3 regions of the Kitasatospora sp. NPDC036755 genome follow, and region 1 is predicted to be linked to each of the others. Evidence: riboswitches for the same ligand, from Rfam matches in the RefSeq annotation. Region 1 holds a riboswitch; each other region holds the start of a gene.

Region 1 (9,054 bases):
CGTTGCCGATGTACATCCCGACGTGGTGCATGTCGGAGCCGTAGATCACCAGGTCGCCCGGCTGGGCCTGGTCCAGCGACGGCACCCGGGTGCCGTAGTGGCCCTGCTCCTGCGAGGTGCGCGGCAGCGAGACGCCGGCCTGCCCGTACGACCAGACCATCAGGCCCGAGCAGTCGAAGGTGGTCGACCCGGTGGCGCCCCAGACGTACGGCGAACCCTGCTTGCTCATCGCCTTGGACAGCGCCACGGCCGCGTAGCCGCTGGCCTGCGGCAGGCTGCCGAGGTCGACCCGGTCGGCGCCGCGCGAGGCGCGGTCGTCCTGCGCCTGCTGGGCCTTCAGCGCGGCACGGTCGGAGGCGCTCAGCGAGTTCAGCAGGTCCTGGGCGGCCTTCAGCTTGGTGTTGACGTCCGCCTTGGCCTGGTTCAGGTCCTTGGTGGTGGTGTCCAGCGAGGCCAGCACGGCGGCCGCCTCGGTCTTCTCCTGGTCCAGCCGGCGCTGCTGGTCCAGCAGGCCCTTGAGCGCCTCGGCCTGACTGGTGCTGGCCTGCTGGACGGTGGAGGCCTTCTCCAGGTAGCCGGACGGGTCGGAGGAGAGCATCAGCTGGACGGACGGGTCGATGCCGCCGGCGCGGTACTGCTCACCCGCCACCTCGGCGAGGCCGCCCTGGAGCTGGGTCATCTGCTCCTGGCTGCGGGCCACCTGGTCCTGCAGCTGGTCGGACTGCTTGCGCAGCTGGTCGGCCCGCTCCTTGGCGCCGTTGTACTTCTCGGCCGCCTGCTCCTGCTCCTCCTGGAGCTGGTCGATCTGCGCCTTGACGTCGGTCTTGTTCGGCTGCGGCGCGGCGTGCGCGGCCACCTGGGCGGAGAGGGCGACCGCGGTCGCAGCGGCGGCGGTGAGCACGGAGATCCGTGCGCGGCTCGGCTGCTTGGGACGGCGGTGGGAGGCCAAGGGACCGGCTCCTTCTCCATCGGACTCACCTGATGGGATGAGATTCCGGAAAATAGGTTTGACGCCAGACACTAGTGAAGATCTATCCGTTCTGCCACTCCCCCGAAGGCGTGAACTTCACTCCCCACACTGACTTCACCGGACCCGCACAACGCCCCGGAATCCCCTCTGACCAGGCATCATGAGGCCCGGGCCGAGGTCACGGCCGGGCCAGCCGATTGAGCAGCAGCACCGATGCCACGGGGCGCGCGCCCGCCTTCCGCACGCCCTCCGCGACCTCCCGGTCGGTGGAGACCACGACCACCGGACGGCCCTGCGGCTCGGCCCGCACCAGACGGCGGATCAGCTCGTCGGCCGTCTCGCCGGTCCGGCTGAACCGCACCCGGACCCCACGCGGTGGCGCCATGATCACCGGGACGTCCAGGTCCTGCCCGTCGAAGACGCAGGTGACCTCCGCCTGCGTCCGCTGGGCCAGCATCGCCAGCCCGCCCAGCAGCCGGATCCGCTGCTGCTCCAGCGGCAGCGCCGGATAGCCGGTCTTGGTCACGTTGTAGCCGTCCACCACCAGATGCACCTGGGGGATCGCCAGCAGCTGGTCCAGCAGCGCCGGATCGTCCTCGGCCAGCCCGCGCCGCGCCACGTCGTGCGGCGAGGCCGCCCCCGGCACCACCGCCTCCACCAGGTCCGCCGGGCGGATCTGGGAGACCGGCAGCGCCAGCTCCCGCTGGAGCCCCTGGGCGGACTGCAGCACGGTGTCCAGCAGCAGCCGCAGCCGCATGTCCTCGACGCTGCGCCCCTCCCGGGCCGACCGGCGGCCCTGCTCGACCGCGTTCTCCAGCTCCGAGACCCGGTGCCTGAGCCTGCGCGCCTCGGTCTCGGCCGCGCCGCGCTCGGCCGCCGTCTGCGCCTTCACGGCCTCCAGCTCGCCGGCCACCCGCCGGGTCTCGGCCTGCGCCCGGCGGGTGTCGCTCTCCAGCGACCGCACCTTCTTGCGCAGCGACTCGGCCTCCTTGCGGATGCCGTCGGACTCCGCCCGCTGCCGGTCCAGGTCCGCCCGCGCGGAGGCCCGCACCTCGGCCAGCTCGGCCTGCAGCTTCTCCACCAGCCGGGCCGCCTCCGCGGCCGCGTCCTCGGCGCCGGCCCGCTCGGCCTCCTCGCCGGCCTCGGCCACCAACCGGCTCCAGCCCGCCGAACGCACCAGGTAGGCGGCGGCCGCGACGTCCATCGGATCGGCGGCGCTCGGCACGGTGCCCGACTCCAGCGCCTTCACCAGGTCCGGCTGCCCGAGCCGCAGCCGCTCCGCTATCCGCACCCGGAAGGCCGGCTCCGCCTCCAGTGCCGCCGCCAGCGCGGTGGCCGCGTACTTGGCCCGCCGCGCCGGGGTGAACTTGACGTACTGCCGCAGGCTCTGCGGGAGCTCGGCCGCCGGCAGCCCGCCGAGCGCGTCCGAGGCCAGCCCGACCACACGCCGGCGCACGCCCTCGGGCAGCGGCCGGTCCAGCTTCTCGGCGGCACGCTCCGCCGCGGACTCGGAGGATCCGTCCGCCGTCCCGGCGGCCTCGGCCGGGGCCTCGGCAGCAGCGGGCCGAAGCCCCTGGGCTTCGCCGGGCTCCTTCGCTGCGTCCACCACGTCCTCGGCTCCGATCCTGGTCCAGCGGGGCACGGCCGCGACCTCCCCCTGTCGTCACGCTCCGTGCGTCTTGTCTGTATTGTCCCGTGCCGCGCGGGCGGGTGCGCCGTGCACCCGCCCGCGCCGCAGCGGTGCGGGTCAGCCCTGCTCGGCGGGGGCCTGCGCCCCTTCGGAGCCCGGACGGGCCACCAGTTCGACCTGGTCCACCGCGTTGCACCAGCGGCAGCGGACCGACTCGACCGTCTCGCTCAGCACCTCGGTCTCCTCGACCTTGGACTCGCCGGCCAGGTCGAAGTGCAGGAACTCGGTCACCCGCGCGGTGCGGGTCACGTCGAAGCGGGTGAGGTTGCCGCACAGGGTGCAGCGCCAGCGCGTCTCGGCGGTCAGGGCGGGGACGGTCATCGGGGGTCCTCTCGGGTGGTCCCTGCGTGGGCCAGGCGCTCCCCCCGGAGCCCCGGCGTCGGCGGCGGGAGGCGGGAATGCCCGCCCCAAGCCTATTGCCTGGGGCAACCGCCGCGACCACCGGTCGCCTGAAGACCCGCACTGGTCCACCTGCCGTAAACCGCGGTGTCACCTGCGGCGCCCGGAGGGATGCTTGGCCGCATGGCGCTCGCGGTCCCCGACCACACCGCCGCCCGGAGCGGCCGCCCGGCGGCGGCCGCCCCCGCGGTCACGTACGGCCTGATCGCGCTCAACACCCTGGTCTTCCTGCTCGGCCCGGCCGCGGGGCTCAACCCGCTGTACGGCAGCGGCCCGGCGCGGGTCTGCGCGGAGCAGCGGTACGAGCAGCGCTGGGGCGCCGTCCCGGCCGAGGTGCTGGCCGGACGGCCGCTGACCGCCGAACAGCTCGCCGAGGCCCCCGACCCGGCCCCCGGCTGCCCGGCCGCCCCGACCCCGGGCAAGCACCCGGCCCTGTCCGTGCTCACCGGCCTCTTCCTGCACGCCGGCTGGCTGCACCTGCTGGGGAACCTGCTCTTCCTCCAGGTCTTCGGCCCCACCGTGGAACGGCGGCTGGGCCGGGCCCGGTACGCCGTCTTCTACCTGGCCGCCGGCGGTGTGAGCACGTACGGCTTCGCCCTCGCCGAGGCGCACTCGCCGAACTCCACCCGGGTGCTGATCGGGGCCTCCGGCGCGATCGCCGCCGTCCTCGGCGCCTATCTGCGCCTCCACCCCCGGGCGCGGGTGACCACCCTCGTCCCGCTGCTGCTCTTCCTGCCGCTGCGCTTCCCCGCCTGGCTGGTGCTCGGCCTCTGGTTCGCCCTGCAGTGGTGGTCGGTGCACTCGGCGGGGCCCGGGGTGGCCTACCTGGTCCATGTGATCGGCTTCTGCGCCGGGTTCCTGTACGCCTGTACCGTGGTCCGCCACCCCCCGCGACGACCGGGCCGACGCCCGATACGCTGGCGGCACCCCACAAAGGAGCCCGAACTGTGATCACCGCCATCGTCCTGATCAAGACCAGTGTCGACCGCATCCCGGAGATCGCCGAATCCATCGCCGCCATCGACGGCGTCAGCGAGGTCTACTCGGTGACCGGGGGCTACAACCTGGTGGCGATGGTGCGGGTGCGCCGGCACGACGACCTGGCCGAGGTCATCCCCGGCCGGCTCAACAAGGTCCCGGGTGTGGCGCACACCGAGACCCAGATCGCCTTCCGCACCTACTCCCAGCACGACCTGGAGGCCGCCTTCGCGCTCGGCCTGGACGAGTAGGCGTCAGCCCGCGCGCCGAGCGTCCGCGACGCAGCGCCCGCCCTCGTTGCGGTAGCTCCAGGCCGCGCCGTCCGTGACCAGCTCCCGGACGGCGGTCAGGAAGCGGTCGACGTGCTCGTCCGGCGTCCCGGCGCCGAAGCTCACCCGGATCGCGTTCAGGCTGCGCTCGCCCGGCAGCGAGGGCTCCGGCGCCCCGCACTCGGACGGCGCCACCTCCTCGTCCCCGAGCAGCGTGCGCACCAGCGGGTGGGCGCAGAACAGCCCGTCGCGCACCCCGATCCCGTACTCGGCGGAGAGCGCGGCCGAGAAGTGCGAGCTGTTCCAGCCCCGGACGACGAAGGACAGCACGCCCACCCGGGCGGAGTCCGCGCCGAACAGGTTCAGCACCTTGACCTGCGGGATCTCGGCCAGCCCGGCCGTCAGCCGGGCGATCAGCTGCTGCTCGCGGGCCTCCAGCGCGTCGAAACCGGCCTCGGTCAGCGCCCGGCAGGCCGAGGCGATCGCGTAGGCGCCGATGACGTTCGGCGAACCGGCCTCGTGCCGGGCCGGGCCGGTGTGCCACTGCACGGCCACCGAGCCGTCCGTCTCCCGGGCCACCGTCCGGGTCGCCCCGCCGCCCGCCAGGTACGGCTCGGCCGCGTCCAGCCAGTCCGCCCGGCCGGCCAGCACCCCGGCGCCGAACGGCGCGTAGATCTTGTGCCCGGAGAAGGCGATCCAGTCGACGCCCAGCTCGCGCACCGAGACCCGGTGGTGCGGCGCCAGCTGGGCGGCGTCCAGCACCACCCGGGCGCCGTGCCGGTGCGCGGTCTCGGTCAGCGCGGCGACCGGCCACAGCTCGCCGGTCACGTTGGAGGCGCCGGTGACGCACAGCAGCTTGGGGCCCTCGGGCGCCTCGGCGAGCGCGGTGTCCAGCGCCTCCACCGCCTCGGCCCGCGAGCGCGGCGCCCGCAGGTAGGTGACGTCCAGTCCGGCGTGGGCCCAGGGCAGCAGCGAGGCGTGGTGCTCGGTCTCGAAGGCGAACACCCGGGTGCCGGCCGGAAGGGCGGCGGCCAGCAGGTTGAGCGAGTCGGTGGTGGCCCGGGTGAAGACCACCTGGTCGCCCTCGCGCAGGTCGAGGAACTCGCCGACGGTGCGGCGGCTCTGCTCGAACAGGTCGGTGGACAGCTGGGAGAGGTACCCGGCCCCGCGGTGGACGCTGCCGTAGTACGGCGCGTAGGCGGCGACGTCGTCCCACACCCGCTGGAGCGCCGGCGAACTGGCCGCGTAGTCGAGCGCCGCGTAGCCGACCTTCTCACCGCTGGCGAGCGGGACCTGGACGTCGGCGCCGAGGACGGCGAGCGGGGCGGCGCAGGTTTCGGTGGCGAGGGACATGAGAATGCACTCCTTCTGGGTGAGGGACCCCGGGAGTGCAAGTCGTCGGGTGTCCGCGCTTGTCGCACGGACGGTTTGCCGTGACGACCCGGTCCTCACCCAGGGCACCCCGCCACGGACGGAGGGTTGCCGGACAGCAAGCTGGGGCTTGGCGCTGTCACTCATGACCTGGCCAAGACTCTAGGCCGCGTCCATCGGGCGGTCAAACGGGCATCCAGCATCCGGACAGCGCGAGGGGCCCGCGGGAGGATTTCCCACGGGCCCCTCAACTCACGCCTCAGGAGCGGCTGGTGGCCTCCGACCAGCGCCGCAGCAGGTCCTGTGCGGCACCGGAGTCGATCGCCTTGGCGGCCCGCTCCATGCCGACCGCCAGCTGCTCGGCGAGCGGCGCGTCGGTCAGGTCCAGCGCGACCAGCGCCGCCGCCGTGTTCAGCAGGACGGCGTCCCGCACCGGCCCGTGCTCGCCCGCCAGCAGCCGCCGCGCGACCTCGGCGTTGTACGAGGCGTCCGCCCCGCGCAGCGCCTCGATGCCGACCAGCTCGATGCCGACGTCCCGCGGGTCGAAGGTGGTCTCGGTGACCACCCCGTCGCGCACCATCCAGACCTGGGAGGTAGTGGTGATGGTCAGCTCGTCCAGCCCGTCGTCGCCGCGGAAGACCAGCGCCGTCGCCCCGCGCTCCGCCAGCACGCCGGCGATCAGCCCGGACAGCCGGGTGTCGAAGCAGCCGATGGCGTGCGCGGTGACCTTCGCCGGATTGGTCAGCGGGCCGAGGATGTTGAAGGACGTCGGCACCCCCAGGTCGCGCCGCGCGGTGGCGGCGTGCCGCATCGAGGGGTGGAACTTGGCCGCGAAGCAGAAGGTGAGCCCGACCTCCTCGGCCACCTCGGCGACCCTCCGGGAGGAGATGTCCAGCGCCACCCCGAGCTTCTCCAGCACGTCGGAGGAGCCGCTGGTGGAGGAGGCCGAGCGGTTGCCGTGCTTGACCACCTTGGCACCGGCGGCCGCCGCGACGATCGCCGACATGGTGGAGATGTTGACGGTCTTCGCGCGGTCCCCGCCGGTGCCGACGATGTCCACCGCCGGGCCGGGGATCTCCAGCGGCTCGGCGTGCGCGTACATCGCGTCGACCAGGCCGGAGATCTCCTCGACCGACTCGCCCTTGGCCCGCAGCGCGATCATGAAGCCGGCCACCTGTACGGGGGACGCCTCACCGCTCATGATCCGGTCCATCGCCCACGCGGTGGACGAACGGTCGAGGTCCTCCCCCTGCAACAGCGCCGCCAGGAGGTCCGGCCAGGTGCGGACCACCTGCGCGGGGTCGCTACCGCCGTTCGCAGGGTTCACGTTCACCATCGCTGACTCCAGCTGTTGTCGGTTCCCCATCGCGGGGGACGTCCGTACGGATGGAGCCAGCCTATCGAGCGAAGCGCTCGCTTCTACCCTCTCTTTCCTACTCCTGCCACGGATTTCAGCGGACGGCGGGAGTCCGCTTCGCCAGCCTGGCCCGCAGCAGGGTGGCCACCGCCCCGGCGAGCGCCACCGGCTCCACCGGGTGGGAGATGGCGGCGTCCGCCCGGCTCCAGGCGGCCAGCCAGGAGTCCTGCGGCCGGCCGATCAGCACCAGCACCGGCGGGCAGCCGTAGATCTCGTCCTTGAGCTGCCGCCCGAGGCCCAGCCCGCCGGCCGGAACGGCCTCGCCGTCCAGCACGCAGAGGTCCACCCCTCCCTTCTCCAGCGCCTTGAGCACCGCGGGGGTGGTCGCGCACTCCAGGTAGGACAGTTCCGGAAGATCCTCGGCGGGCCGGCGGCCGAGCGCCGTCAGCACCTGCTCGCGGGTGTTGCGGTCGTCGCTGTAGACGAGGACGGTGAGCGTCTCATCGGTCGTGTACGCCATGGACCCTGCTCCCTCAAGTGTGATCCGGACCACGTTCGCCTGATCCGGATGCTACTCCCGATCACCGTCCGCCGAGTCCCCCTCGCGCACGTTCCTCCTCAAGCCGCCGCGCCCCGGGCTCACCCGCCCGGAGGACGGCCCGTCACCCGACCCGGCCCAGTCCACCCGTACGGCCGACCCGGCCCCCTCCCCCGTACCCCTCCCGGCTACTCCGACCGTGCAACGACGCGCCGGGCAACGGGGTCACAGGCCCCTCCGAGGAACCATCAGAAAAGGGACGCGCCGCTGCTCAGCCCCCGTCCGGCCCCCCTGCCGCCCGCCAAGCGGGCATACCGCACGCACCGGACACTCCGAGGGACACCCCCCGACGTGAAGACGGAATAAGGGACCGACATAATGTCCGTCGTGGCGACAGCAACAGCAGTAGAAACCGGGCACGCGCACGGATCGGTCAACCGGCCGAACATGGTCAGCGTCGGAACGATCGTCTGGCTCAGTTCCGAGTTGATGTTCTTCGCGGCCCTCTTCGCGATGTACTTCACGCTCCGCTCCGTCAAGGGGCCGGAGTTCTGGACCGAGAAGGCCCACGCCCTCAACGTGCCCTTCTCCTCGGTCAACACCACGATCCTGGTGCTCTCCTCGCTCACCTGCCAGCTCGGCGTGTTCGCTGCCGAGCGCGGTGACGTGAAGAAGCTCCGGGCGTGGTTCATCCTCACGTTCGCCATGGGCGCGGTCTTCATCGGCGGCCAGGTCTTCGAGTACACCGAGCTGGTCAAGAAGGACGGCCTCTCGCTGTCCTCCGACCCGTACGGCACGGTGTTCTACCTGACCACCGGCTTCCACGGGCTGCACGTGACGGGTGGTCTGATCGCCTTCCTGCTGGTCCTGGGACGGACGTACGCAGCCAAGCGCTTCACGCACGAGCAGGCCACCGCCGCGATCGTCGTGTCGTACTACTGGCACTTCGTCGACGTCGTGTGGATCGGCCTGTTCGCGACCATCTACCTGATCAAGTAACCAGCTGATCAGGTCGCTGGCCACCGGCTGCGGCCCCCGCCCTCACCGGCGACGGGCCGCTTCTGCCGGTGCCGACGCTCCCACCGACCGACCGCGCGCGCAGCCCTAGACAGGCAGCCTCGTGCCGGCCAGACCGGCCGCCGGGTGCACCCACCAGTCGACCAGATCCTGACACCGGGGTTATTCCGTGAAAAAGCTCTCCGCACGACGGCGCCACCCATTGGCGGCGCTGGTCGTCCTACTTCTCGCCCTGGCGGCAACCGGGGGGCTGTACGCCGCGTTCGCGCCCGCCGACAAGGCGCAGGCCGACGTCGCCGCGCAGTCGCTCGCGATCGATGAGGGCAAGAAGCTCTTCGCCGTGGGCTGCTCCTCCTGCCACGGCCTGAACGGCCAGGGCAGCAGTGACGGTCCGAGCCTGGTCGGCGTCGGCTCCGCCGCTGTCGACTTCCAGGTCGGCACCGGCCGCATGCCGGCCCAGCAGCC
Region 2 (9,054 bases), on a different contig from region 1:
ACGTCGAGGTGCACGACTGGCGCTTCGGGGGCCGCTCCTGACCGCCCGACGGCCGGCGGGCCGCCGCGAGGACGTGACCGGGCCGTTCCCGGACGGCCGGGGGTCTCAGCTTCCCGGGGCGCCGGCCTGACCGCGGAAGGTGTTGCGGTAGGCCTGGGGCGAGACCCCGATCGCGGCGTGCAGGTGCTGCCGGAGGGAGGCCCCGGTGGCGAAGCCGATCTCGGTGGCGATCCGGTCGACCGGGAGGTCGCTGGTCTCCAGCAGGTGGCGGGCCCGGTGCAGCCGTTGCCGGATCAGCCAGCGGCCGGGGCTGGTGCCGGTCTCCTCCTGGAAGCGGCGGGCGAAGGTGCGCGGGCTCATCCGGGCGTGGGCGGCCAGCTCGCGGAGGGCGAGCGGGCGGTCGAGGTGTTCCAGGGCCCAGGCCTGGGTCGCGGCGGTGCCGTTGGCGCCTTCCGGGGGCACCGGCTGTTCGATGTACTGGGCCTGGCCGCCCTCGCGCCAGGGCGGCACCACGCACTGCCGGGCGACCTGGTTGGCGGCGGCGCTGCCGTGGTCGGAGCGCACCACGTGCAGGCAGACGTCGAGGCCGGACGCGGCTCCCGCCGAGGTCAGGATGTCGCCGTCGTCGATGAACAGCACGTCGGCGTCGAGGTCGACCCGGGGGAACATCCGGCGGAAGGTGGGCGCCAGCGCCCAGTGGGTGGTGGCGGGGCGCCCGTCCAGCAGACCGGCGGCGGCGAGCGCGAACGCGCCGGTGCAGATGGAGACGATGCGGGTGCCGGGGCGGATCCGGGCGAGGGCGCCGCGGGCCGGCTCCCGCAGGTCCGCCGTGACGTGGTGCAGGCCGTACGGCGGGATGACGACCGTGTCGGCGCTCTCCAGGGCCTCGGGGCCGTGCCCGACGGTGATCGTGAAGTCGGCGTCGGTCGCGACCGTCCGGTCCTCCGTCGCCGCGCAGGTCACCACCTCGTAGGCGCCCGGCACGCCGGGGAAGACCCGGTTGGGCATGCCCAGCTCGAAGGGGTAGACGCCGTCGAGGGCGAGGACGACGACGCGGTGCGGCGGCCGGCCACCGGCGCCGGGGGGTTCGATCGCAGCCATGGCACGATCCTATCGGTCTTTGGCAATCTTGCCATTTCGCAGGTCAGGGCCGTGGCCGCAGGCTGGATCCATGACCACGAACACCATGCGAGCCATCACCCAGACCACCCTCGGCGAGCCGGACGTCCTCCACGGGGCCGAGGTGGAACGGCCCGTGCCCGGCGCCGGGCAGGTCCTCGTCGCCGTCCACGCCGCCGGGGTCAACCCCACCGACTGGAAGCACCGCCGCCACGGCTACTTCCTCGGGCAGCCGCCGTTCACGCTCGGCTGGGACGTCTCCGGCACCGTCGAGGCGGTCGGCCCGGGCGTCTCGCTCCTCGCCCCGGGCGACGAGGTCTTCGGCATGCTGCCCTACCCGTACGGCGCCGGCTCGCACGCCGAGTACGTCACCGGCCCCACCAGGGCCTTCGCCCCCAAGCCCGCCGCGCTGAGCCACACCGAGGCCGCCGCCCTCCCCCTGGTGTCGCTCACCGCCTGGCAGGCCCTCGTCGACACCGCGCGGGTCCGGCCGGGGCAGCGGGTCCTGGTGCACGCGGCGGCCGGCGGCGTGGGGCACGTCGCCGTGCAGATCGCCAAGGCGCGCGGCGCGTACGTCATCGGCACGGCGTCGGCCGCCAAGCACGACTTCGTCCGGGGCCTGGGCGCGGACGAGGTGATCGACTACCGCACCGCCGACTTCGTCGAGGAGGCCCGGGACGTCGACGTGGTCCTGGACACGCTCGGCGGGGAGGACCGGCTCCGATCGCTGGAGACCCTCCGCCCGGGCGGCCTCCTGGTGTCGATCCTCCCCCAGGGCCTCGAAGGCCTGGCGGCACGCGCCGCCGAGCTGGGGGTGCGGGCGACGGCCCTGCTGGTCGAGCACGACCGGCAGGGCATGGCGGAGATCGCCGCCCTCGTCGAGTCCGGCCGGCTGCGCGCCCACGTCTCCGCCACCTACCCGCTCGCCGAGGCCGCCCGCGCCCACGCCGAGGGCGAGACGGGCCGCGTCACGGGGAAGCTGGTGCTCACCGTCCGGCCGTGACGGGCCTCGGGCCGCCGGTCACCAGCCCCCCGATGGCCGGCCGGTCCCGGATCCGCGGCGGCGCTCCCGCCCGGAGGCCTGATGCGGGGTGAGGCGGGCGCTCGACCGGTCGGAAAACGACCGGACCGGGTCAGAGTCGGGCCGATTCGGGCAGGGTGGGACGATATCTGCCATGTCTAGCAAGTCTCCATCGGCCCGGGTTCTCGACGCCCCGCCCGAGCCGCTCCACCGCCTACTCCTCGACCTGGGCGAAGCCCTGCTCGGCGGTGGCCTGCCCGTCCATGACGTCGAGGAGGAACTCCGCCGGCTCGGAGGGGCGTTGGGGGCTCCGGAGGTGCGGGTCGCCGCGCTGACCAACGGGCTGTTCGTCTCGCTCCGCGCGGACGGGGCCACCACGTTCCGGCCGGTCGGCGGCGCGCTGCGGTTCGAGCAGACGGCCGACGTCCTCCACCTGGTGCACCGGCTGCGGGCGGGCGAGCTCGACGGGCCCCGGGCGCTCGCCGAACTGGACGGGATCCGGCGGGCACCGGCCCGCTGGCCCGCGTGGGTGGCGGACCTCGGGGCGCTGCCGGTCGGCGTGGGGGTCTGCCTCTTCCTCCAGCCGGCGGCGGCCAACGTCCTGGCGGCCGGGCTCGGCTCGCTGATCGTGGTCGGGCTGACCGTGCTCGCCCGGCGGCTGCCGCACCTGCGGCCGCTGCTGCCCGTCACGGCCGGCTTCCTGGTCGCCCTGCTGGTCCTGGCCCTCGCGCGGGCCTCGCTGCTGGACGGGCCGCTGCGGACGATCGTCGCCACCCTGGCGATCCTGCTGCCGGGCGGACTGCTGGTCACCGGCCTGTCCGAGATCGCCGCGGGCGCGGCCAGCGCGGGCACCGCCCGGCTGGTGTCCGGCGCGGTCCAGCTGGCCCTGTTCCTCGCCGGAGTGGCCGCGGCCGCGACGGCGGTCGGCATGCCGGCCACCGCGCTGGCCAACGTCCAGGTCGCCAAACCCGGCTGGTGGGTGATCGCGCTGGGCCTGGCGATCGCGGTGGCCGGAGTGGTCGTCAACGTCCACACACCGCCCTCGGCCATCCCGTGGATCGTCGCCGTGATCGCGGTCAGCGTCACCGCCCAGGTGGCGGTGGGGTCGGTGCACGGCGCGGCGATAGGCGGCCTGGCGGGGGCGGTCGCCGCCGCGGTCGCGGCCACCCTGGTGCACTGGCTGCCGGGCGGTCCGCTCTGGCAGGTGCTCTACCTCCCGGCGTTCTGGATCGTGGTGCCGGGCTCCTTCGGCCTGCTGAACACCGCACAGATCGAGGTCGGGAACGGGGCGCAGTCGGTCCTGGCCGCCGTGTCGGCGGTCTTCGGGGTGTCGATCGGCACCCTGATCGGCGCCGTGATCAGCCGGATCCCCCACCCCTCCCGCGCCGTGCCGCTGCCCCGGGTCTGAGCCCGGGGCCGCGGCACGACGGTGGCGCCCACCGAACGGCTCCCGGGCGGGCGAGGGCGGCCGGTCAGGGTTGGCGGAGGGCCTCGGTCAGGCGGTGGGCGGCCTCGACGACGGCCTGGGAGAGGGTGGCGCCGGGGTGGCGGGTGAGGCGTTCGATCGGGCCGGAGACCGAGACGGCCGCCACCACCCGGTTGGACTGGCCGCGCACGGGCGCGGAGACGGAGGCCACCCCGAGCTCCCGCTCGCCGACGGACTGGGCCCAGCCGCGCCGCCGTACGCCGCTCAGGGCGGTGGCCGTGAAGCGGGCGCCCTGCAGACCGCGGTGGAGCCGCTCGGGCTCCTCCCAGGCGAGCAGGACCTGGGCGGCGGAGCCGACCTTCATGGGGAGGGTGACGCCCACCGGGACGGTGTCGCGCAGGCCGGAGAGGCGCTCCGCGGAGGCCACGCAGATCCGGACCTCGCCCTGCCGCCGGTAGAGCTGGGCGCTCTCGCCGGTGAGGTCGCGCAGCTGGGTGAGGACCGAGCCGGCCGCGGCCAGCAGCCGGTCCTCTCCGGCGGCCGACGAGAGCTCGCCGAGCCGGGGGCCGAGCATGAACCGGCCCTGCATGTCCCGGCTGACCAGGCGGTGGTGTTCCATCGCGACGGCCAGCCGGTGGGCGGTGGGCCGCGCCATGCCGGTGGCGGCGACGAGGCCGCCCAGGGTGGCGGGGCCTGCCTCCAGGATGCCGAGGATCGAGGTGATCTTGTCGAGCACGCCGACGCCGCTCGTGTTCTCCATGGGTGGGGTACTCCAGTCTCAATGCCCGGGAGCAGCGGGTGGGCGCTGCTCACGGCGGCTCCTGGCGGGGAACCGGGGGTGGTCAGCGAGGACGGGCCGGAGAAGTCGGCCGATTGCCTGCGCCGGGCACGAGACGGGTACGCGAAAGCGCCGGGGCGGGAAGCGCCCGGGCGAAGGACAGCACAGAGAGCACCGTGTCTCCTCATCTTTCCCGCGCCACATTGGCGACAGGCCGGAGTTGGCACTGACCCCGGACGGCACGGCGCGTACTTCGGACGCCGGGTCGAACGGGGAGTTGCCGGGGCTTCGTAGGGCCGGTCCCTCCACCCCTCTGGATGATTCGCCAGGAACGATACAAGACTCCCCGGGCCGCTCGGCAAGCCCCCCCGCCTTCGGCCGTCGCCGCACGGGGTCACCCGGGGTCCCCCGGGGCGGTGCGGGGCCCGCGCCGGCCCCGCTCAGCGGTGGCACCCGGACGGCCGGGCCCCGCCGGTCAGCCGCCCTGATCAGCCCTCCTTCACGACCCTTCCGACGCACAGCGCCCAGATCACCAGGACGTCGATCGCGATCAGGACGACGGCCCACGCCGGGTAGTAGGGCAGCCACAGGAAGTTGGCGATCACTCCCAGCGCGGCGACGACGACACCGACCGCCCGGGCCCACACCGCGCCGCTGAAGACCGCGATGCCCGTCACCACGATGAAGGCCCCGAGGATGACGTGGATCCATCCCCACCCCGCGGTGTCCATCGAGTACACGTAGTTGCGGGTGACGACGACCAGGTCGTCCTTGGCGATGGCGGAGATCCCCTCGGTGATCGCCATCAGACCGCCGGTGATCAGCATGACCCCCGCGAAGATGGTCCATCCGGACGCGTAGGGGTGCCGTTGGGGCTGGCGGATCTGGCTGCTGCCGACTCCGCTGACGCTGCTGGTCATGTCAGTGACTCCTTCGGTGGCGACCGCCTCACGGGCAGCGGGAGGCGGGGGGACGGGCTCGCATGGCGACCGCCTGGGAGGCTCGGCGCACGGAGGGCCCCGGAACGGAAGTCCTACGTTCACGGTAGGTCCGGATGCCCGTCCTGTCGTGGGACGGCGGACCGGCCCCACCCCGGCACGGCGTCCCGCCCCCAACCGCGCCCCCACCGCGCCCCGAGCCCGCCCGAGCCCGCCCGGACCTTCCGGACCGGCCCCGCCGCTTGACCTTGCCACCGTGTCAAGCCCTTCACTGTGGCCCAGGAGGTGGTCCCGATGACCAGGCCGGAAGAGGACACGAACACCCTGCGGGCACTGCGGGGGCTGGCACACGAGGACGCGTCGGTGCGCCTGCGGGCGGCACTCGCCGTCGGCACGCACCCGCACCCGGGGCTCGTCGGCGGACTCGTCGAGCGGTGCGCGGTCGAGCCCGAGTTCCCGGTGCGCGAGATGCTCACCTGGGCGCTCACCCGGCACGACGCCGAGGAGACGCTCCCGCTGCTGCTCGACGAGGTCCGAGCGGAGCGTGCCCAGGCCCGCAGCCAGGCCCTGCACACCCTGTCCAAGATCGGGGACCGGCGGGCCTGGCCCGCGATCACGCCCGCGCTGCTCGCCGACGCCGACGAGGAGGTGGCCCGCAGCGCCTGGCGGGCCGCGGTCGTGCTGGTGCCCGAGGGTGAGGAGCCCGCGTTGGCCGTAGTCTTGGCGGCCCAGCTCGGACGCGGCGGACCCGGGACGCAGCTGAGCCTCAGCCGGGCACTGATCGCGCTCGGGGAGGCGGTGCTGCCCCTGCTGGGCGCCGCGGCGACGGCCCCGGACCCCCGGGTCCGCACCCACGCGCTCGCCACCGAGCGGCTGTGGCGCGACCCGGACGCCGGATTCGAGTCCGCGATCGAGGAGGCGAAGCGTGCGGCGGTCTTCGGCGAGGGCCGCCAGGAGGGACGGTAGGCAGTGCTGATCGGCGACGTCGCGCGGCGGTCCGGGGTCAGTGCCCGCATGCTCAGGCACTACGAGTCGCTCGGACTGGTGCGGCCGACGGGGCGTACCGGCTCCGGCTACCGCCGGTACTCCGACGAGGACATCCGGCGGATCTTCCACATCGAGAGCCTGCGCTCACTGGGCCTGTCGCTGCGCGACGTCGGACGGGCGCTCGACGATCCCGGCTTCGCCCCCGCCGACCTCGTCGACGACCTGATCCAGCGCACCCGCGAACGCATCGCCGCGGAGACCGAGCTGCTCACCCGGCTGCGGCGGATCGACGCCGCGGAGCCGGCCGGCTGGGAGGAGGTCCTCCAGGTCGTCGCGCTGCTCCAGGCCCTGGAGTCCAAGAGCCCGGGGGCGCGGCAGCGCGCCGCCCTGTCCGCGGGCGACGCGGTGCTGTCCGCCGGCGAGGACGTGGCGGTGCCGGTGGAGGCCCTGGTCGAGGCCGTGCTGGGCGAGTCGGACCCGATCGTCGCCGGCGCCCTCCGGTGGGCGCTGGAACGGTCCGGCGGGGACGCGACGGCGCTGCTGGCGGAGGGCCTGCGCTCGCCCGCGGCCGAGGTGCGCGAACGGGCCGTCCGCTCCCTCGCCGAACTGCCGGACGACGCGGCGACCGCCCTGTTGCGGGACGCCCTCGCGCACCCCGACGCCGTGGTCCGCCGGTACGCGGCCCTGGCGCTCGGGGCCCGCGGGGTGGCCGAGGCGGTCCCGACGCTCATCGGCATGATCGTCGAGGCGGTGAACGACGCCGACGCGGCCGACGCCCTCGGCACGCTGGCCCGCGACCCCGCGCTGGCGGACCGGATCGCCACCGGGCTCGTCGACCGCCTCGCCCACGGCGCGGTCGGTCCGGACGCGCGCCGGCGGCTGGCCCAGGCGCTCGCGGACGTCCCCGGCGGCACCACGTCCCGCGCCCTCGAAGCGCTCACCCGGGACGAGGACCGTGCGGTCGCGCTGACCGCGACGTACATTCTCAAGCTGCGCACCCCGCGATAGGCCGCGGGGGGCGGGAACGGGGGTGGGCGTGACACGGGCCGGACGGTTCCGTCGGCAGCGGCGGCTGTTCCTCTCGGTGGCGGTCGACACGTTCGGCTCCGGCGTCTTCCTGCCGCTGTCGCTGCTGTTCTTCGTCACCGTCCGGCACTTCCCGGCCGCCGCCGCGGGAACCGCCGTGACGGCCGGGTCGCTCGCCTCCTTCGCCGTCGTACCGCTGTGCGGACGGCTCGTCCAGGCCCTGGGGCCCAAGTCCTGCCTGCTCGTCAGCAACCTGCTGACCGCGCTCGGGTACGGCCTGTTCTTCGCCGCCGGGAACCTGGCCGCCGTCGCGGGCGCCACCTTCCTCGTGACGGCCGCCGACCGGCTCTACGGGGCCGCCTGGCCCACCCTGGTCGCCCGGTTCGCGAAGCCGGAGGAACTCACCGAGTGGTTCTCCGCCGTCACCGTGCTCAAGACCACCTCGCTGGGGGTCGGCACCCTGGGGGCGACCGCCCTGATGGCGCTCGCCGGCGGCCACGGCCTGCTGCTCGCGCTCGCCCTCAACAGCGCGAGCTCCCTCCTCGCGGCCGCCCTCCTGCTCGGGGTCACCGTGCCGGCCGCGGACCGGCCCGGGCCGCGGGAGAGGAGGTCGGACACCCGGGCGGCGCTCGCCGACCGCCCCTTCCTGTCCCTGGTCGCCTCCCAGACGCTGTTGTCGGCGGCCTGGCTGGTCCCGACCGTCGCCTTCCCGATCTACCTCGTGGAGACCCTCCACCAGCCCGCCTACTGGCCGACCGTCGTGGTCGCCGTCCGCTACGCCACCGCCACCACCCTGCAGATGAGGATCAGCCGCCGGGTGTCCGGCTGGACCCGCTCACGGGTCCTGCGCCTGGCCATCGGCGCGGCAGCCGCCGCCATCGCCCTGACCGCCACGATCTCCACCGCCCCGCACGCCCTCCAGGGCCCGCTCGCCGTCCTCGTGGCGGCCGTCCTCGCCCTCGCCGAGCTCGCCTCCAAACCCACCGCGGCGGCGGCGGCCGTCGCCCTGGCCCCCAAGGGCGACGAGGGCCCGTACATGTCCCTGTTCCAGCTGACCTGGACGGTGTCCTACGCCGTCGGCCCCGCCGTCATCGGCCTCGGCCTGCAGAACCCCCCACTGCTCTGGACGGCCCTCGCCGCCTGCGTCGCGGCCAGCGCCCTCGCCCACCGCCTCCGCACCCCGCTCCGGCCTACCACCCCGCTGCGCGAGGACGTCGAAACCCCCTGACCCGCCCGCCCGTTCAGCCCCGGGCCCGGCAAGCATCGAACCCACCGGCAGCCGGGGCGGCAGCACGAGCCCCCGGCCCCGGCCGCGCGGAGCGCCCAACCCCTCTCGCCCTCAGACCGGTTCGGCCAGGAGCCGACTCCCACGAGCGACGAGCCCACCGACAGGCCGGGGCCGGCAGCCCGCCGCCGCCCCCACCGCTCCGGACGACCCCCACCACCTGCCTCACCGCCGGCACCCGCGTCCACCGCCTCACTTCGCGAGTCCACCGGAGCCCTTGCCCAGAAGGCACGTTCGGCCACGGACCGCCTCCCGGACGAACCCGCCCTTCAACGGGCGACGAGCCCACCGGCAGCCGGGGCGGCGACACGACACCACCGCCCCCGGCCCGCAGTCTCCGCTCACCCGCCCGACCCCATGCGGAACCCGAAGGGCCGTCGCCGCGCAGCCGGTACGAGAGCACGGCAGGCGGAACCACCCGCACACCGCGACCACCGGCGCCCGAACGGCAGTCAGGGCCGGACGGGCGGGTGC
Region 3 (9,054 bases), on a different contig from region 1:
CGGCCGCGGCGGCCTTCTCCGGCTTGTCGGCGATGACGGCCTCGGTGGTGAGGAACAGCGCCGCGATGGAGGCGGCGTTCTGCAGCGCGGAGCGGGTGACCTTGGCCGGGTCGATGATGCCCTCGGCGACCAGGTCGACGTACTCGTTGGTGGCGGCGTTCAGGCCGTGACCGGCGGGGAGGTTGCGCACCTTCTCCACCACGACGCCACCCTCCAGGCCGGCGTTGGTCGCGATCTGCTTGATCGGGGCCTCCAGCGCGACCTTGACGATGTTGGCACCGGTGGCCTCGTCGCCGTCCAGCTCCAGCTTGTCGAACGCGACACCGGCCTGCAGCAGGGCGACGCCACCACCGGCGACGATGCCCTCCTCGACGGCGGCCTTGGCGTTGCGGACGGCGTCCTCGATGCGGTGCTTGCGCTCCTTGAGCTCCACCTCGGTGGCCGCGCCGGCCTTGATGACGGCCACGCCGCCGGCCAGCTTGGCGAGGCGCTCCTGGAGCTTCTCGCGGTCGTAGTCCGAGTCGCTGTTCTCGATCTCGGCGCGGATCTGGTTCACGCGGCCCGCGACCTGCTCGCTGTCGCCGCCGCCGTCGACGATGGTGGTCTCGTCCTTGGTGATGACCACCTTGCGGGCGGTGCCCAGCAGGTCGATGCCGGCGTTCTCCAGCTTGAGGCCGACCTCCTCGGAGATGACGGTGCCACCGGTGAGGATGGCGATGTCGCCGAGCATGGCCTTGCGGCGGTCACCGAAGCCCGGGGCCTTGACGGCGACGGACTTGAAGGTGCCACGGATCTTGTTCACGACCAGGGTCGACAGGGCCTCGCCCTCGACGTCCTCGGCGATGATGACGAGCGGCTTGCCGCTCTGCATGACCTTCTCCAGCAGCGGGAGCAGGTCCTTGACCGAGCCGATCTTGGAGTTGGCGATGAGGATGTACGGGTCCTCGAACGTCGCCTCCATGCGCTCCAGGTCGGTGGCGAAGTAGGCGGAGATGTAGCCCTTGTCGAAGCGCATGCCCTCGGTGAGCTCGAGCTCCAGACCGAAGGTGTTGCTCTCCTCGACGGTGATGACGCCTTCCTTGCCGACCTTGTCCATGGCCTCGGCGATCAGCTCGCCGATCTGGGTGTCAGCGGCGGAGATGGAGGCGGTGGAGGCGATCTGCTCCTTGGTCTCCACGTCCTTGGCCTGGGCCAGCAGCTGGTCGGAGACGGCCGCGACGGCCTTCTCGATGCCGCGCTTCAGGGCCATCGGGTTGGCGCCGGCGGCGACGTTGCGCAGACCCTCGCGAACCAGGGCCTGGGCGAGCACGGTGGCGGTGGTGGTGCCGTCACCCGCGACGTCGTCCGTCTTCTTGGCGACCTCCTTGACGAGCTCCGCACCGATCTTCTCGTACGGGTCCTCGAGCTCGATCTCCTTGGCGATGGAGACACCGTCGTTGGTGATCGTGGGGGCGCCCCACTTCTTCTCCAGCACGACGTTGCGGCCCTTGGGGCCGAGCGTGACCTTCACCGCGTCGGCGAGCTGGTTCATGCCACGCTCAAGGCCGCGGCGAGCTTCCTCATCAAAGGCGATGATCTTGGCCATCAGAAGTGGTCCTCCGGGACACGGTCGACTGCTCGGACCAAGGGGTGCCCGCGACGGACGGCCCTGGTGTGCGGAGGTTCATTCCCCTCCGCTCCCGGGGGCCTCACCGACCCGGTCCGCTGTCACTCTCACACTGTGAGTGCTAACGCCAATGATTAGCACTCCCCTGGGTCGAGTGCAAGCCCAATCGGCGATCCGCGAGCCGCCGCGAGGGGCTTTGGGGGAACGCCGACGGGCCCGTACGACGCGTGTCGCACGGGCCCGTCGAGAAGCGAGTGGTCACCAGCCGTAGGGCCGCGCCGAGCTCCTGGAGCCGGAAGGGGTCAGACCGCGGCGCGGACCATGTCCGCCTGCGGGCCCTTCTGTCCCTGAGAGATCTCGAACTCGACCCGCTGGCCCTCCTCGAGGGTGCGGTAGCCGTCCATCTGGATCGCGCTGTAGTGGACGAAGACGTCCGCACCACCGTCGACCGCGATGAAGCCGTAGCCCTTCTCCGCGTTGAACCACTTGACGGTGCCCTGAGCCATTCCGAACTCCCCTAGTGCTGTGCTGGCCCTTCACGCGCCCGCAGGTCGCGGGCCCGGGTTGGTTGAAGGCCGGCCCGGGGAACCCCCCCTGGGCGCAGCCGTGCACGCCGCAACCCTCCGTGCAGGACGCCAGGCGGCTTCCGGCGGGCGGCTGATTGCGTCGACCGCCGCTGAATGTATCCGGATCGACGCCCTCTGCAACAGGGTCAGCCACCGGTAATTCCGCCGGGGCGTCAAGGGACAGGCCGGGCCGAACCGGAATAATCTCGGCATTCCACGCCGGACATAGCGGACGAATTACCCAAATGATCGCGGGAATTCTGACATCTGCCTGACATGTTTCCCGGGCCGCGCCCCACGGCCGGGCGCCCCCGGGCCGAGCACTGCGGGGGCCGAAAGGGAAACCCTGTTCCCAGCCGAGCCACACTCTACTCCGACTCGACCCGGAAATATTCCAGCCGGAATGCGAGCGGTCGCCCGCGCATACGGGGAACGGAATTCCGTACGCGCGGGCGACCGCGGGCTACTCGGGAACGGCTCAGCAGCCGCCGGCCACCGCCGGGATGATCGAGACGCTGGCGCCGTCCCCGATCTCGGTCGCCAGGCCCTCGGCGAAGCGCACGTCGTCGTCGTTCACGTAGACGTTCACGAAGCGGCGCAGCTTGCCGGTGTCGTCCAGGATGCGGGCCGAGATGCCCGCGTGGTTCTTCTCCAGGTCGGCGACGACCTCGGCCAGGGTGGCGCCCTCGGCGGTCACCTCGGCGGCGCCGCCGGTGTAGGTGCGCAGGATGGTGGGAATGCGGACGTTGGCGCTCATGACTCTCCTTGCGGGGGCTGGCCTTGCTGGGGTGGTTCCGGGGTGGTTCAGGCGGACACGAGGCCGGCGGCGCGGAACGAGTCCAGCGTCGGGCGGATGACGGCGGTCATCCCGGCGTCGGAGACGGCGTCCAGGGTCTTCAGGCCGTCGCCGGTGTTGATCGCGACGGTCTCCTTGGCCGGATCCAGCTGCCCGGTCTCGACCAGCTTCTTCAGCACGCCGACGGTCACGCCGCCCGCGGTCTCGGCGAAGACGCCCTCGGTCCGCGCCAGCAGCCTGATCGCCGCCACGACCTCGGCGTCCGTGACGTCCTCCACCGCGCCGCCGGTGCGGCGGGCGATGTCCAGCACGTACGGGCCGTCGGCCGGGTTGCCGATCGCCAGCGACTTGGCGATGGTGTTCGGCTTGACCGGCTTGATCACGTCCCGGCCGGCCTTGAACGCGGCCGACACCGGCGAGCAGCCCTCGGCCTGGGCCCCGAAGATCCGGTACGGCCGGTTCTCGACCAGGCCGAGCTTGATCAGCTCCTGGAGGCCCTTGTCGATCTTCGTCAGCTGCGAGCCCGAGGCGATCGGGATGACGATCTGCTCCGGCAGCCGCCAGCCGAGCTGCTCGCAGATCTCGTACGCCAGCGTCTTGGAGCCCTCGCCGTAGTACGGCCGCAGGTTCACGTTGACGAAGCCCCAGCCCTCGCCGGCCGGGTCGCCGATCAGCTCCGAGCAGAAGCGGTTCACGTCGTCGTAGTTGCCCTCGATGCCGACCAGCTCGCCGCCGTACACCCCGGCCATGACGACCTTGCCCTGCTCCAGGTCGTGCGGGATGAACACGCAGGACCGGAACCCGGCCCGGGCCGCCGCCGCACCCACCGCGCCGGCCAGGTTGCCGGTGGAGGAGCAGGACAGCGTGGTGTACCCGAACGCCCGGGCCGCCTCGATCGCGCAGGCGACCACGCGGTCCTTGAACGAGTGGGTCGGGTTCCCGGAGTCGTCCTTGATGTGCAGCTGGGCGGTGAACCCGAGCTCCCGGCCCAGGTTGTCCGCCTTCACCAGCGGGGTCCACCCCGGGTTCAGGTTGGGCTTCGACGCGACGTCGGCCGGAACCGGCAGCAGCGGCGCGTACCGCCAGATGGACGCCGGACCGGCCTCGATCCGCTTGCGCAGCTCCTCGGCGCCCTCGCTGCCGAACTCGTAGGCGATCTCCAGCGGGCCGAAGCACTCCAGGCAGGCGAAGCTGGGGCCGAGCGGGAAGCGGGTGCCGCACTCGCGACAGGACAGCGCGGCGGCGGGGCCGAGGTCGACGGAAACCGGTGTGGTGCCGGAAAGGGTCGTCCCAGTGGTAGCCATGATGGCGAGGCCTCTCTCCTCATCTTCCCCGGGTCGCGGTCGCGACACGGGCCGGAATTGGCACCTGTCCCGCCGGGGCCTGTCGTCGACGGCCGCGCGAGAAGGTTGCCGGGACGTCAACGGGCCGTTCCCTCAGTCCCTCTGGATGAGCTTGTGAAATTGTGGTGGTGCTCAACGGAGACCCCGGCGTGCAAAGGTCCGACCGCTGTACGAAGACTGTATCCGAAGGCGTCAATCCTGAACGGGACCGTCCGCCACGCGAGATGGCCTGTCCCACCGACCCCGCCGAGGAGAACTCCGTGCCCGCCGAACCGACCCCCGAGCTCCTCCCGCAGGCGGCGTCCTGGCTCCGCCGCCGCTCCTGGAGCGCGGCCGACCGGCCGGTGCGCACCCTCCTCGCGGCCAAGGAGCGCACCGGCCGCACCGTCAGCGTCGTCCTCCCCGCCCTGGACGAGGAGGCCACCGTCGGCGACATCGTCCGCACCATCCGCCGCGAGCTGATGGAGCGGCTCCCGCTCGTCGACGAACTCGTCGTCGTCGACTCCGGCTCCACCGACGCCACCGCCGCCGTCGCCGCCGAGGCCGGCGCCCGGGTCGAGCACCGCGACGCCGTGCTGCCCCGGCTGCCCGCCGTCCCCGGCAAGGGCGAGGTGCTCTGGCGGTCGCTGCTGGTCACCCACGGCGACATCGTCTGCTTCGTGGACGCGGACCTGCGCGAGTTCGACCCGGCCCTCGTCTCGGGCATCGTCGGCCCGCTGCTCACCGACGAGTCCATCCAGCTGGTCAAGGCCATGTACGACCGCCCGCTGGAGTCGGAGGGCGCCGTCCTGCCCGCCGGCGGCGGCCGGGTCACCGAACTCGTCGCCCGCCCCCTGCTCAACCTCCACTGGCCGGAACTCGCCGGTTTCGTCCAGCCGCTCGGCGGCGAGTACGCGGCCCGCCGCTCACTGCTCGAACGGCTGCCCTTCCCCACCGGCTACGGCGTCGAACTCGGCCTGCTGGTCGACGCCCTGGAACTGGCCGGCCTGGACGCCCTGGCCCAGGTGGACGTCGGCGTCCGGCACCACCGCCACCAGGACGGCCAGGCCCTCGGCCGGATGGCCGCCACCATCTACCGGACCGCCCTGGAACGCCTCGACCGCACCCACCGCCTCAAGGCCTCCGCCGACCTCGTCCACCCCCACCTCACCCAGTTCACCCGCGACCCGGAGACGCGCGCCTTCACCGCCCACACCCACCCGGTGATCGCCCTGGAACGCCCCCCGATGCACACCGTCCCCGAATACGCGACCCGGCACTGAGGGGCCCCGACGGGGTTTGCCACCCCGAACCCCCGGCAACATCCCAACCATGGGCGATCTCACGACCAACCGTTCGAGCGCGACCGGCACCGCCCCCGTCCTGGTCGCCTCCAACCGGGGGCCGGTGTCCTTCGGCACCGCCGACGACGGCACGCTGACCCTGCGCCGGGGCGGCGGCGGCCTGGTCTCCGGCCTCTCCGCCATCGGGGACCCGAACGCCGTCTGGGTGTGCGCGGCCCTCAACGACTCCGACCGCAGAGCCGCCGCCGAGGCGCCGCACGGCCGCCTCGACCTGGCCGGCCACGAGGTCGGCGGCCAGGCCGTCCGGATGCTGGACATCGACCCGCGGACCTTCGCCCGCGCCTACAACGGCGTCGCCAACTCCACCCTGTGGTTCGTCCACCACCTGCTCTACGCGACCCCGACCGCGCCCTCCTTCGACGCCGGCTTCCGCACCGAGTGGGCCGCCTACCGGGCCTACAACGAGGCCTTCGCCGAAGCCCTCGCCGCCGAAGCGGCCCCGGGCGCCGCGGTCCTCGTCCAGGACTACCACCTCTCCCTGGTCCCGGCCCTGCTCCGCGCGGCCCGCCCCGACCTGCGGATCGGCCACTTCTCGCACACCCCCTGGGCCCCGCCCGAGTACTACCGGCTGCTGCCCGACGACGTCGCCCGGGCCGTCCTCACCGGCATCCTGGGCGCCGACCGGGCCGGCTTCCTGACCGAGCGCTGGGCCCGCGCCTTCGCCGCCTGCTGCGAGGACCTCCTCGGCGCGGACGTCGACCACGACGCGCTCACCGTCACCCACGACCGCCGCACCACCGCCCTGGGCGTCCACGCCCTCGGCGCCGACGCCGACTTCCTGCGCGAACGCGCCCACCGCCCCGACGTCGACGAGCGCCTCGCGGCCCTGCGCGAGGCCGTCGGCGACCGCCGCACCATCGTCCGGGTGGACCGCACCGAGCTGAGCAAGAACATCGTCCGCGGCCTCGAGGCCTACCGGCACCTGCTCCGCACCCGCCCCGAGTGGCACGACCGGGTGGTGCACATCGCCTTCGCCTACCCCTCCCGCACCGACCTCGCCGAGTACCGCGCCTACACCGCCCGGGTCCAGGAGCTCGCCGAGGCCGTCAACGCCGAGTTCGCCACCCCCACCTGGCAGCCCCTGATCCTCCACGTCGACGACGACTTCCCGCGTTCCCTCGCCGCCTACCGCCTGGCCGACGTCGCCCTGGTCAACCCCATCCGCGACGGCATGAACCTGGTCGCCAAGGAAGTCCCGGTGGTCTCCGACCGCGGCTGCGCCCTCGTGCTCTCCCGCGAGGCCGGCGCCCACACCGAACTCGGAGACGACGCCCTCACCGTCAACCCGTACGACGTCATCGCCACGGCCGAGGCCCTCCACACCGGCCTCGTCATGAGCCCGGAGGAGCGCGCCGACCGCACCAAGCGCCTGACGGCGGCGGCCACCGCGCTCCCCCCGCAACAGTGGTTCCTGGACCAGCTCAACGCGCTGTGAGCGCCTCCCCCAGGGCCTCCAACAGCTCCACCACGCCCTCCGGCCCGCCCACGACCAGGTCCGCCCGGTCGGCCAGCTCCCGCACCGGCGCGTCCCCCACCGCGCCGGCGCACACCAGCACCCCGGCCAGGCCCTCGCCGCGGAGCTCCTCCACCGCGGCGAAGGCCGCCACGTCCCCCAGGTCGTCCCCCGCGTAGAGCACCGAACGGGCCCCCCGCTCCCGCAGGAAGCCGGTCAGCGCCGCGCCCTTGTCCACCCCCGGCGGCCGCAGCTCCAGCACCAGCCGCCCGGGCTCCACCACCAGCCCGTGCTCGGCCGCCAGCTCCCCCACCGGCGCCCGCAGCAGCTCCAACGCCTCCTCGGGCACCGCCGTCCGCCGGGTGTGCACGGCCACCGAGCGCCCCTTGTCCTCCACCCACGTCCCCTCGGGCGCCCCCACCCGCTCCAGCACCCCCGGCAGCGCCGCCCGCACCCGGGCCACCCCCGGATGGACCTCCGGTGCCGTCAGCTTCCCGTCCTCCCACCGCTCGGCCCCGTAGTGCCCCAGCACCACCACGCCCGGAACCTCCGCGAACCCCCCGTACTCCGCCGCCACCCCGGCGGGCCTGCCCGTCACCACCACCACGGCTCCCACCACCGGGCCCAGCCGCCGCAGCGCCCCCACCACGCCCGGATGCGCCCGCGCCCGCTCCGGATCCGCCACGATCGGCGCCAACGTCCCGTCGAAGTCCAACCCGATCACGGCGTCCCCGGGCGCCGCCAGGATGGCCCGCACCCCGTCCCGCCCGATCCCGGTCCCCGGCACAAACATCTCTTCGAAACCCATACCGAAGCCCTACCCCGGACCCCGCGCCTCCGCACCCCGCCCCACGGACGCCGCCACCGTCAACGCGCCCCCCGCCGCGCCTCCCGGACCCGCCGCAGCCGGTTCACCAGCACCGGCGCGTGCGCCAGCGCCTCCTCCCGGTCCAGCAGGGCGTTCAGCACCTGGTAGTACCGCGTGGGCGAGATCCCCAGCTCCTCCCGGACCGCCCGTTCCTTCGCCCCGGCCGTCCGCCACTGCCGCCCCTCCAGCGCCAGCACCGCCCGTTCCCGCTCACTCAGCTCGCCCACCGCGCACACCTCCGCTCACCACTACGGAGTGTCATTCTCCCGCCCGTCCCCGACACACACTGCTCGCCCCTCCGGCCGGCCCCACCCGTTACCGTCGCCCCATGACCACGCCCAGCTTCGCCCTGCACGTCCCCACCGCCGAGCTCGAACCCGATCCGCTCGACCCGTCCCAGATCGTCTCCGGCACCCCCGAGGTCACCGGCAGGGTGCTGTCCGACGACGGCCGCCACCTGCGCGGCCTCTGGCAGATCACCCCCGGCGTGGTGACGGACGTCGAGGCCGACGAGATGTTCGTGGTGCTCAGCGGCCGGGCCACCATCGAGGTCGAGGGCGGCCCGACCCTGGAGGTCGGCCCCGGCGACTGCGCGGTCCTGCGCGAGGGCGACCGCACCACCTGGACGGTCCACGAGACCCTCCGCAAGGCGTACGCCATCACCCTCCCCTGAGGGCCGGCCGGGGCTGGGCCGGCCCCCGGCCCGGCCGCCGTCGCGGCCGGGCCGCCCCGGTCCTACTTGCGGACCTTCGCCGCTTCCTTCACCGCCGCGTCCTGCAGCCCGTCGAGCACCTGCTTCGGATCCCCCGTCACGGCCTGCCCGATGCCCGCCTTGATCCGGTTGCTGACCTCGCCCCAGGCCGGGTCCCCGAACGGGTAGAAGCTCGCGTTGCTCAGCCCGACCGCGAACTGCTTGAGGTCCTCGTGCTTCGGGTCCGAGGACATCTGGGCGAAGGCGTCCTGGGTGACCGGCAGCAGGTTGTACTGCTCGTCGAACTTCAGCTGGTTGTCCTTGTCGTAGACGAACGACAGGAACTTCTTGATCTCGTTCTTGTGCCCGTTCGCCTTGAGCGCCATCA

The links. Region 1 has a riboswitch for S-adenosylmethionine ahead of AB0E96_RS27040 (aminotransferase class V-fold PLP-dependent enzyme). Riboswitches for the same ligand answer to the same signal wherever they lie in the genome.
Region 2: linked by a shared signal. The riboswitch ahead of AB0E96_RS32005 (IclR family transcriptional regulator) and the one ahead of AB0E96_RS27040 (aminotransferase class V-fold PLP-dependent enzyme) in region 1 are both predicted to bind S-adenosylmethionine.
Region 3: linked by a shared signal. The riboswitch ahead of thrC (threonine synthase) and the one ahead of AB0E96_RS27040 (aminotransferase class V-fold PLP-dependent enzyme) in region 1 are both predicted to bind S-adenosylmethionine.

What each region holds. Positions count from the first base shown of each region.
Region 1 is NZ_JBEZUT010000209.1:3,810-12,863, reverse strand. Features, by position in the region: gene AB0E96_RS27065 (NlpC/P60 family protein) at 1-949, opposite strand, end outside; gene AB0E96_RS27060 (NYN domain-containing protein) at 1,149-2,450, opposite strand; gene AB0E96_RS27055 (hypothetical protein) at 2,718-2,981, opposite strand; gene AB0E96_RS27050 (rhomboid family intramembrane serine protease) at 3,183-4,010, shown strand; gene AB0E96_RS27045 (Lrp/AsnC ligand binding domain-containing protein) at 4,007-4,288, shown strand; gene AB0E96_RS27040 (aminotransferase class V-fold PLP-dependent enzyme) at 4,292-5,659, opposite strand; SAM riboswitch class IV at 5,710-5,828, opposite strand; gene trpD (anthranilate phosphoribosyltransferase) at 5,937-7,013, opposite strand; gene AB0E96_RS27030 (hypothetical protein) at 7,129-7,554, opposite strand; gene AB0E96_RS27025 (heme-copper oxidase subunit III) at 7,951-8,571, shown strand; gene AB0E96_RS27020 (c-type cytochrome) at 8,759-9,054, shown strand, end outside.
Region 2 is NZ_JBEZUT010000295.1:856-9,909, reverse strand. Features, by position in the region: gene AB0E96_RS32025 (YciI family protein) at 1-41, shown strand, start outside; gene AB0E96_RS32020 (helix-turn-helix domain-containing protein) at 106-1,101, opposite strand; gene AB0E96_RS32015 (NADP-dependent oxidoreductase) at 1,172-2,122, shown strand; gene AB0E96_RS32010 (threonine/serine exporter family protein) at 2,295-3,548, shown strand; gene AB0E96_RS32005 (IclR family transcriptional regulator) at 3,613-4,326, opposite strand; SAM riboswitch class I at 4,526-4,668, opposite strand; gene AB0E96_RS32000 (hypothetical protein) at 4,833-5,264, opposite strand; gene AB0E96_RS31995 (HEAT repeat domain-containing protein) at 5,577-6,248, shown strand; gene AB0E96_RS31990 (MerR family transcriptional regulator) at 6,252-7,277, shown strand; gene AB0E96_RS31985 (MFS transporter) at 7,306-8,523, shown strand; gene AB0E96_RS31980 (hypothetical protein) at 9,033-9,054, opposite strand, start outside.
Region 3 is NZ_JBEZUT010000083.1:18,322-27,375, reverse strand. Features, by position in the region: gene groL (chaperonin GroEL) at 1-1,585, opposite strand, end outside; gene AB0E96_RS15300 (cold-shock protein) at 1,909-2,112, opposite strand; gene AB0E96_RS15295 (MoaD/ThiS family protein) at 2,651-2,929, opposite strand; gene thrC (threonine synthase) at 2,977-4,272, opposite strand; SAM riboswitch class I at 4,289-4,424, opposite strand; gene AB0E96_RS15285 (glucosyl-3-phosphoglycerate synthase) at 4,572-5,573, shown strand; gene AB0E96_RS15280 (trehalose-6-phosphate synthase) at 5,623-7,089, shown strand; gene otsB (trehalose-phosphatase) at 7,076-7,900, opposite strand; gene AB0E96_RS15270 (DUF3263 domain-containing protein) at 7,975-8,202, opposite strand; gene AB0E96_RS15265 (cupin domain-containing protein) at 8,304-8,648, shown strand; gene AB0E96_RS15260 (extracellular solute-binding protein) at 8,711-9,054, opposite strand, start outside.